Regions from separate parts of the Glutamicibacter sp. BS14 genome, predicted to be linked through region 1. Evidence: predicted binding sites of a transcription regulator. Region 1 holds the regulator's gene; the other holds the start of a gene.
What was found. Region 1 encodes LexA, which represses DNA repair genes until DNA is damaged. Its sites were predicted from a motif close to TCGAACANNTGTTCGA; they were not measured.

Region 1 (4,208 bases):
CAGGCGATTCTTGCCGGCTGGTCATCATCGACAAGATTCCTTTCCCGCGCCCGGATGATCCTATCTCCAAGGCCCGTTCCGAGGACGTGGCCAAGCATGGCGGAAATGGCTTCATGCAGGTTGCCGCCACCCATGCGGCGATTCGCCTGGCCCAGGGTGCTGGGCGCTTGATTCGTTCGGTCGGGGATAAGGGCGTTGTGGCGATCCTTGATTCGCGCATGGCCACGGCGCGGTACGGCAGCTTCTTGAAAGCTACCCTGCCGCCGATGTGGCCGACTGTCGATAAGAAGGTCATCACTGGTGTTCTCAAGCGATTGAACCCGGGCGGGAAATAGCCGCGGCCAGAGTATGAACTTGAGCTGTCCTTCGGGACAGCTCAAGTTCTTTAACCGGTACCAGCATGATGCTTCCAGATGCACTAAGGTCTGTGACAAGAACTGATGAAGCTCGAATCGGAAGGCACCATGGAGTCCATGCAGGAATTGGCGCACCAAGCCGCGATCGACACCCACCAGCGGTTCGGGCATCGCCTCATGGGGTTGCCCGGAACGTGGATTGGACAGAGCTACAGCAAAGCGCATCGGTTGCGCGACGGAAGCATGCTCAGCAATCTCAATGGTTTCGCGCACCCGCTTGCGGAGTGGAACTATTGGTGGCAGGCGCACTATCTGGATGCCATCATCGATGAGGGCCGATCGTACTGGGACGAAGGCAACGAACACCGGGCGCGCGAAGCGCTTGCCCGGGCCAACGGCCTATTGCGCGGCATTCGAATTCGAAACTTCGGGATCTTGCCCAACTACTTCTTCGACGACATGGCTTGGCTTGCCCTGGCCAGCGGCCGCCTGTCAGAGTTCACGCAGCTGGTGACGGGACACAGGAGCCGTCCTGCCGAGGCGGCAGTTCGGACGCTGGGACGGCAGCTCCATGCCGGCATGGATGGGGTGCTGGACGGCGGCCTGTACTGGTCCAGAAAGCGGGATTTCAAGAACACGCCAGCCAACGCGCCGGCGGCACTGTTCTTTGCCCGTACCGGGGAGAAAGAGACCGCGCGAGAGCTTCTCCAGTGGCTGGAAAAGAATCTGTTCAGCGTGGAGCGAGGACTGTATCTGGACGGACTTCGGTTGACCACGCAGGGACACGCCGTGGAACCAGCGGTCTACACCTATAACCAGGGCCTGGTGCTCGGGGCATTGCTTGAGCTTGGCGAGCCTGCTGATCTGGCTCACGCTAAAGTACTGATCGATGCCACCACGAAATCGCTGTCAACTGCTGCCGGGGTCCTCTCGTTCAACAGCGGGGGAGACGGCAACCTGTTCGCGGGGATACTCTGCCGATATCTGGCCCTCGCCGGTAATGATGTCCGCATAGAAGCCCGGAGCCGGGAGCAGGCCAGGAGGCTGGTCATGGCAACGGCGCGCCATCTGGCTGACCAGGAACCACGCCGGCTTTCGGCGGCAATCCAACGCTGGATGATCTTCTCGGCGGCCGCTCAATTCGAGCTGAACGCCGGCCAATAGCGGGTTAAACGAGAATTGCGCTGGTGCCAAGCACCGGCGCAATGACCGTACGTATTCTAGAGCGAGCGCATCACCGAGACGACGCGTCCCATGATCGTTGCGGCATCACCCAAAATTGGTTCGTAGCGCGAGTTCTGCGGAAGCAGCCAGGTATGCCCGTCACGCTGCCGGAAAGTCTTTACCGTGGCTTCTTCATCGAGCAGGGCAGCTACGATGTCGCCGTTGTCCGCCGTCTGCTGGCGGCGGACAACTACCCAGTCGCCATCGCAAATCGCAGCGTCAACCATTGAATCGCCGGAAACCTTGAGCATGAACAGTTCGCCGTGGCCTACGAGCTGACGAGGCAACGAGAAAACATCTTCGACGGACTGTTCGGCAAGGATCGGACCGCCGGCAGCGATACGGCCAACCAGGGGAACCATGGTGGTGTCAGCGGAAGTGCTCAATTCAATGATCTTGGCGTCTTCGCTGGCATCTGGCTCGACCGGCTTCGAAACTTCGGCCTTCTCGGCGTCTTCGGCCAGCTGCAGAGGCAGCAGGATTTCCATTGCGCGCGGACGGCGTGGATCTCGACGGATATAGCCGAGCTTTTCCAGCTGGCTCAGCTGGTGGGTGACGCTCGAAAGGCTCTTGAGCCCTACTGCGTCACCAATCTCACGCATCGATGGTGGATAACCGTTCTTGCCGATTGACCGCTGGATCGTCTCCAGGATCTTCTTTTGGCGAATCGTCAGCGAACGTGCATTCGATCGGGGAGTGCGTTGTGAAGCTGACATGAGATTTTGCCTTCCCTAGCAATCATTCGAAAGTTCGTAAGTCCAAACTGTCGGCGCTAGATGGTGAGATGTTTTCATTGCTCGTCTACTTCGAAATCTTAGTAGATAAGCGAGCTTCTTTCAAAGATTTGTTCGAAAACTTCTGGACAAGTTCCGCAAACCTCTGTTAGAACAGATATACGAGGTTCGAATAAGTTTTCGAATCTACGCTTTCGAATACAAATTCGCATCACTTGAATTTCTTGAGGAGACAAAGTCATGGCAACCGTCGCACTTGACTCAAATCAGACCCAGGCACCACTGAAGATCCGCATCAACCGTCGCGGATGGGCCGTGCTTGTGGGTATGCCCATTTTCGCACTCACCATCGCCGCAGCTTTCTTCATCTCCATGTTTGCCTCTGACGCGCATGCCGCAGCCGATACTCCTGTTGGAGTCGGAACCGTTGATGTCACCGTTATTCCAGGGGATACGCTGTGGAGCCTGGCCCGGGATTACGCCACCGGTTACGACGTGACCTCGGCAGTGGGCCACATCGCCGAACTCAATGCCCTGACCGGCAGCGAAATCCAGGTTGGCGAAACCTTGTCGATTCCGGTCCTTGCCGGCTAGCTTCCCCAGCCTGCTTCGAGTTTGTTACCTGTGGCCGTAGCGGATTCACCGGCAGGCGCGCTGCGCACGTAGACTTGATGCGTGAATGACCGCAGTGAACTTTTGAGTCAGCTGCCCTTGCGTGAGAATCTCCGCGGGCTATCCCCTTATGGCGCACCACAAATTGACGTGCCCATCCAGCTGAACGTCAACGAGAACACCCATCCGTTGCCACCGACAGTCGTCGATGCCATTGCACAAGAGGTGGCCAAGGCGGCGGCAATGTTGAACCGGTATCCGGACCGCGAGTTCACCGAGCTTCGCGAACTCCTAGCCGATTACCTCGGCCACTCGCTCACCAAGGACAATATCTGGGCCGCTAACGGTTCCAATGAAATCCTGCAGCAAATCCTGCAAGCCTTTGGCGGCCCCGGCCGTGCCGTGATGAGCTTCGGCCCAACCTACTCCATGTACCCGCTGCTTGCCAGTGGTACTGACACGAAATATATCGCCGGTGAACGCGCCGCAGATTTCACGTTGTCCGCCGATTCCGCAGCCGCACAGGTTCGCGAGCACAAGCCGAACATCGTTTTCCTCTGCTCTCCGAATAACCCCACCGGCACGGCCCTTGGCCTGGACGTCATCACCGCGGTATATGAAGCCATGAGCGAGCATAACGGCATGGTGATCGTGGATGAGGCGTACGCCGAGTTCTCCTTGGCCAGCACCACCTCGGCGCTGAGCCTGCTCGAAGGCCGCCAGCGGCTGATTGTCTCGCGCACCATGTCCAAGGCTTTCGGCCTGGCCGGTGCGCGCGTAGGCTACCTGGCCGCTGCGCCAGAAGTCACCGATGCCATCCGCTTGGTGCGACTGCCGTACCACCTGTCGGCAGTGACCCAGGCAACCGCCATCGCGGCCTTGAAGAACATCGAGTTGCTGTTGGCCCAGGTCGAGGACATCAAGTCCCAGCGGGACCGCATCGTCGCGCGCCTGAAGGAACTTGGCCTCAAGCCATCGGTCTCCGACTCCAACTTCGTCTTCTTCGGTGGCGTCGAAGACCCCCACAAGATTTGGGAAGGCCTGTTGGAAGCCGGCATCATCATCCGCGACAATGGAATCCCGGGAACCTTGCGTGTTACGGCAGGAACCGAATCGGAAACCACAGCCTTCTTGGAACGACTTGCCGAACTGCTCGGCTCGCAGAAGTAATCAAAGACAAGCGAAGGAAGACATGTCTGCCGAATTGATTGGCGCACGTCGCGCCCGCATGGAACGCGTGACCAGCGAATCGTCCGTATTCGTTGAACTGGACCTCGATGGC
Region 2 (4,208 bases), 780 kb from region 1:
CTGATTGATGACATCTATTGTGCTTTCTGGTTTGGGTGGCTTAGCCTTCGGGCCACCGCTATGCTGCCCGGGACTTAGGCGTTGCGCTCGTCCTTGCCCTCATCGTTCAGGCGACGCAGGGACTCTTCCGGGGTTTCGGTGGTGCTGGTGGATTCTGCAGCGCCGTCGGCCACGGCCGGGGTTGCTGCATCCTTGTCCAGGAAGGTGGCAATGGCCTGGCGGTGCAGGTTCAGCACTACGCCCGGTGCGACCTCGACCTGGACGCGATCCTCTGCGTCAACGCCGACGACGGTGCCGAAGATACCCGAGTTGGTCATCACCTTGGCGCCTGGCACGGTGTTGTTCTTCAGCTTCTCCTGCTGGGCGGACTGCTTCTTGCGGCCACGGAACATCATGAAGATCAGCACTGCGAACAGCGCGACCATCAGGATCAGCGAAGGGTTGAAGCCGCCACCAGCGGCCTGAGCGATTACGAGGGGATTCACGTATTTACCTGCTAACGAATTGTTGCGATTTGATCTGAAGTTCTGGGATGCTGTTGCGGCTATTTCTGGCGTAATACAGCAAAGACGCCCCACCTCGCCCCGAAACGGGCATAGGTCGGGCGTCTTTAGTCTAATGCGTCACGGTGAACCGGCAGACCATTTACGCGGGCAGTGAAGTAATGCTTGCCTAATCCTCATCGTTTTCATAGCTTTGCGCACTGGCGAAGATGGCATCCTTTGGCATCGCCAAGCCCAAATGCGCCCAGGCTCCGGGCATGGCAATACGACCGCGCGGGGTCCGGCCCATCAGCCCTTCACGCACCAGGTATGGCTCTGCGACAGTTTCGACGGTTTCGGTTTCTTCACCCACGGCGATGGCCAGGGTCGATAGCCCCACCGGTCCCCCGCCGAATTTGGTGCACAAGGCTTCGAGCACACCCCGGTCCAGGCGATCAAGGCCACGTGCATCGACCTCGTACATGTCCAAGGCGGCCTCGGCCGCTTGGGCATCGATCTCTTCGAGCTTATGCACCAGCGCCCAGTCACGCACGCGGCGCAGCAGGCGGTTGGCGATACGGGGCGTACCGCGGGAGCGTCCGGCGATCTCGGTGAACGCGGCCGAAGTGACGCTCAGATCAAGCATCATGGCCGAACGGCGCAAAACCAGTTCAAGCTCCTTGACCGCGTAGAACTCCAGATGGCCAGTGAAGCCGAAGCGGTCACGCAACGGGCCGGGCAATAGTCCGGCGCGCGTGGTTGCGCCAACGAGGGTGAAGGGTGGAAGCTCCAGCGGAATGGCCGTGGCGCCGGCGCCCTTTCCGACGATGATATCTACGCGGAAGTCTTCCATGGCCATGTAGAGCATTTCCTCGGCCGGCCGGGACATGCGGTGGATTTCATCGAGGAACAGCACCTCGCCTTCGGTCAGCGACGAGAGGATCGCGGCCAAGTCACCGGCGTGCTGGATCGCTGGGCCGGAGGAAATGCGCAATGGCGCGTTCATCTCGGCGGCGATAATCATCGACAAGGTGGTCTTGCCCAGGCCCGGCGGGCCAGAAAGCAGAACGTGGTCCGCGGTGCGTTCGCGGATTTTCGCTGCTTCAAGCACCAGCGAGAGCTGCTGGCGCACTCGGGACTGGCCCACGAAGTCGTCGAGGTTCCGCGGGCGCAGGGCCGCTTCGATTACCCGTTCCTCGGGTTCGCTGCCGGCGTTCGTGAGCCCGGTGGAGTCATTCATGATCAGTTGATCCTCTCGCAGACCGCTTAGGCGCGGGTTCCGCTGGACATGCTGCGCAGTGCAGCACGCAAGATTTCTGCGACGTTGCCGGTGGCAACGACATCTGGATCAGCCTTGGACAGCGATTTCAGGGTGCTGGTTGCATCCTTTTCGCTCCAGCCCAGGCCGGTCAGCGCCTCGATCACCTGCGGTTCCCAGACGCTCGCGTTGCCGCCGCCGGAAACCGGAGCCACTGGCGCGCCAGTCGGGATCAGCTTGCCGTTCAGTTCCAGCACGATGCGGCTCGCGCCCTTGGGGCCAATGCCCGATACCTTGGTGAAAGCGGCGGTGTCCTTGGTGTTCGCCGCGATGCGGACTTCCTCCGGAGAGTGCACCGCCAAGATGGCCAAGCCGGTGCGCGGCCCGATGCCCGATACGGAAACCAGGACCTCGAAGACATCGCGTTCCTCAGCGGTGGCGAAGCCGAAGAGGGTCATCGAATCCTCGCGGACCACCATGGAGGTGAATACCGTAGCCTCGCGTCCTGCCTGCAGGGTGGACAGCGTCCCGGGGGTGGCATTGACCAGCATCCCGAAGCCGTTAACGTCAATTACCGCGGTATTCAGGGCTACCGCCTGCACGGTGCCGGTCAATGAGCTGATCATGCCACTCCTTGGGATATATGTTCGATCGAACCCAGTTTATCGAAGATACCTACGAATATCGATCCGCCGCGTTCCCCGGTGGGTCGAGGCCGCTGCCGTGCTGGCCGGCTAGCGGCGCACTGCACGGCGCTTGGCCGACGCCTCAGCGGCAATCCACGCCTGCTGCGCACCGGTCAGCTGCGACGAACCACCGGCATTAGCCGCGGAGGCCGAGGCATTCGAGCCGGTGGCCGCACCGCGCCAACCGTGGGTAATCGCCAAGGCCACCGCATCAGCGGCGTCGGCAGGCTTAGGCGGTTCATCGAGCCGGCAGATCTTGGCAACCATCTTGCCGATCGCCGCCTTGGTGGCCTGTCCCGAACCGGTAACCGCCGCCTTGACCTCGGTCGGCGTGTGCAGGGCCACGGGTATTCCGCGTCGCGCTGCCGCGGTGATGACAACACCGGTGACCTGCGCGGTGCCGATGACCGTGGAGACGTTCGCCGAAGCGAACACGCGTTCCAAGGCGAGCACATCGGGCTGATGCAGATCCAACCATTCGTCGATGGCGTTGGCGATCTTCAAGAGCCGGGCATCGAGCGGAGTGCCCGGAGGGGTGCCGGCGACGGTGACGTCGACCAGCGAAACTTGCCTGTTTGCGGCGACGTCGACCACGGCAAGACCGCAACGGGTCAGGCCGGGATCGACGCCAACAACACGTAAGGCCAAGCCTTACTGCTCTTCGTCCAGCGCGGCGCGAACCTCGTCGGACAGATCAGCGTTGGTGTAGATGCCCTGGACATCATCCAGTTCTTCCAGCGCGTCGTAGAGCTTGAGGAACTTGCGAGCTCCTTCAACGTCCAGGTCGACCTTCATCGATGGAATGAATTCCATTTCGTCGGACTCGTAGGCGATGTCCGCTTCATCCAGCGCAGCGGCCACAGCGCGCAGGTCCGAAGGGTCGCAGACGATGGCGAAGTTCTCGTCCTCGTCCATGATCTCGTCGGCACCGGCGTCCAGCACGACCATCAGCAGGTCGTCTTCGGTCAGCTCGCCCTTGGGCAGGCGGACAACGCCCTGGCGGTTGAACAGGTAGGCGACCGAACCCGGGTCGGCGATGGTGCCGCCGTTGCGGGTGATGCCCACGCGCACCTCGGAGGCTGCACGGTTCTTGTTGTCGGTCAGGCACTCGATCAGCAGGGCCGAGCCCTGCGGGCCGCGTGCTTCATAGATGATCTCGGTGTAGTCGACGACCTCGCCGGTCAGGCCTGCGCCGCGCTTGACGGCGCGGTCGATGTTGTTGATCGGCACGGAGTTCTTCTTGGCCTTGCTGACAGCAAGTTCCAGTGCCGGGTTGCCGGCCATGTCGGCGCCGCCGGCACGGGCGGCAACTTCAATGCCCTTGATGAATTTTGCGAAGGCCTTGGCGCGCTTGGCGTCGATCGCGGCCTTCTTGTGCTTGGTAGTTGCCCATTTGGAGTGGCCTGACATGCTTTAAGCGTCTCCTCGCGTGAGATTGATGAAAAATTGGTGGATAGCGGTGCTGCCGGTGACTTCCGGGTGAAAGCTGGTTGCCAACAATTTTCCCTGGCGTACTGCAACAATTCTACCCTGTTCGTGATCCGTCCCCGCTTGAACGGTGCTGATCACTTGCACGTCCGGGCCAATTTGCACGGCTTCCGGTGCGCGGATGAACACCGCTTCGAGATTTTGCCCGTTGAAGTCCAGCTGGTGCTCGAATGAGTCGATCTGGCGCCCGAACGCGTTGCGCTTGACCGTCATGTCGATGCCGCCGAAGCTTTGCTGTACCGCGCCATCTCGCGAGATTGCAGGGTTCTCGATGCGATCGGCCAGCATGATCAT

Region 2: a site for LexA is predicted at 2,376-2,391, ahead of ruvA (Holliday junction branch migration protein RuvA). Genes of this name have one in related genera too.

Annotation. Positions count from the first base shown of each region.
Region 1 is NZ_CM167801.1:3,180,311-3,184,518, reverse strand. It holds gene AC1Z36_RS15065 (ATP-dependent DNA helicase) at 1-335, shown strand, start outside; gene AC1Z36_RS15060 (glycoside hydrolase family 76 protein) at 441-1,520, shown strand; gene lexA (transcriptional repressor LexA) at 1,577-2,296, opposite strand; gene AC1Z36_RS15050 (LysM peptidoglycan-binding domain-containing protein) at 2,555-2,908, shown strand; gene AC1Z36_RS15045 (histidinol-phosphate transaminase) at 2,990-4,096, shown strand; gene hisB (imidazoleglycerol-phosphate dehydratase HisB) at 4,119-4,208, shown strand, end outside.
Region 2 is NZ_CM167801.1:2,396,388-2,400,595, reverse strand. It holds gene secD (protein translocase subunit SecD) at 1-14, opposite strand, end outside; gene yajC (preprotein translocase subunit YajC) at 75-485, opposite strand; gene ruvB (Holliday junction branch migration DNA helicase RuvB) at 673-1,722, opposite strand; gene ruvA (Holliday junction branch migration protein RuvA) at 1,749-2,366, opposite strand; gene ruvC (crossover junction endodeoxyribonuclease RuvC) at 2,475-3,074, opposite strand; gene AC1Z36_RS11375 (YebC/PmpR family DNA-binding transcriptional regulator) at 3,078-3,836, opposite strand; gene pdxT (pyridoxal 5'-phosphate synthase glutaminase subunit PdxT) at 3,840-4,208, opposite strand, start outside.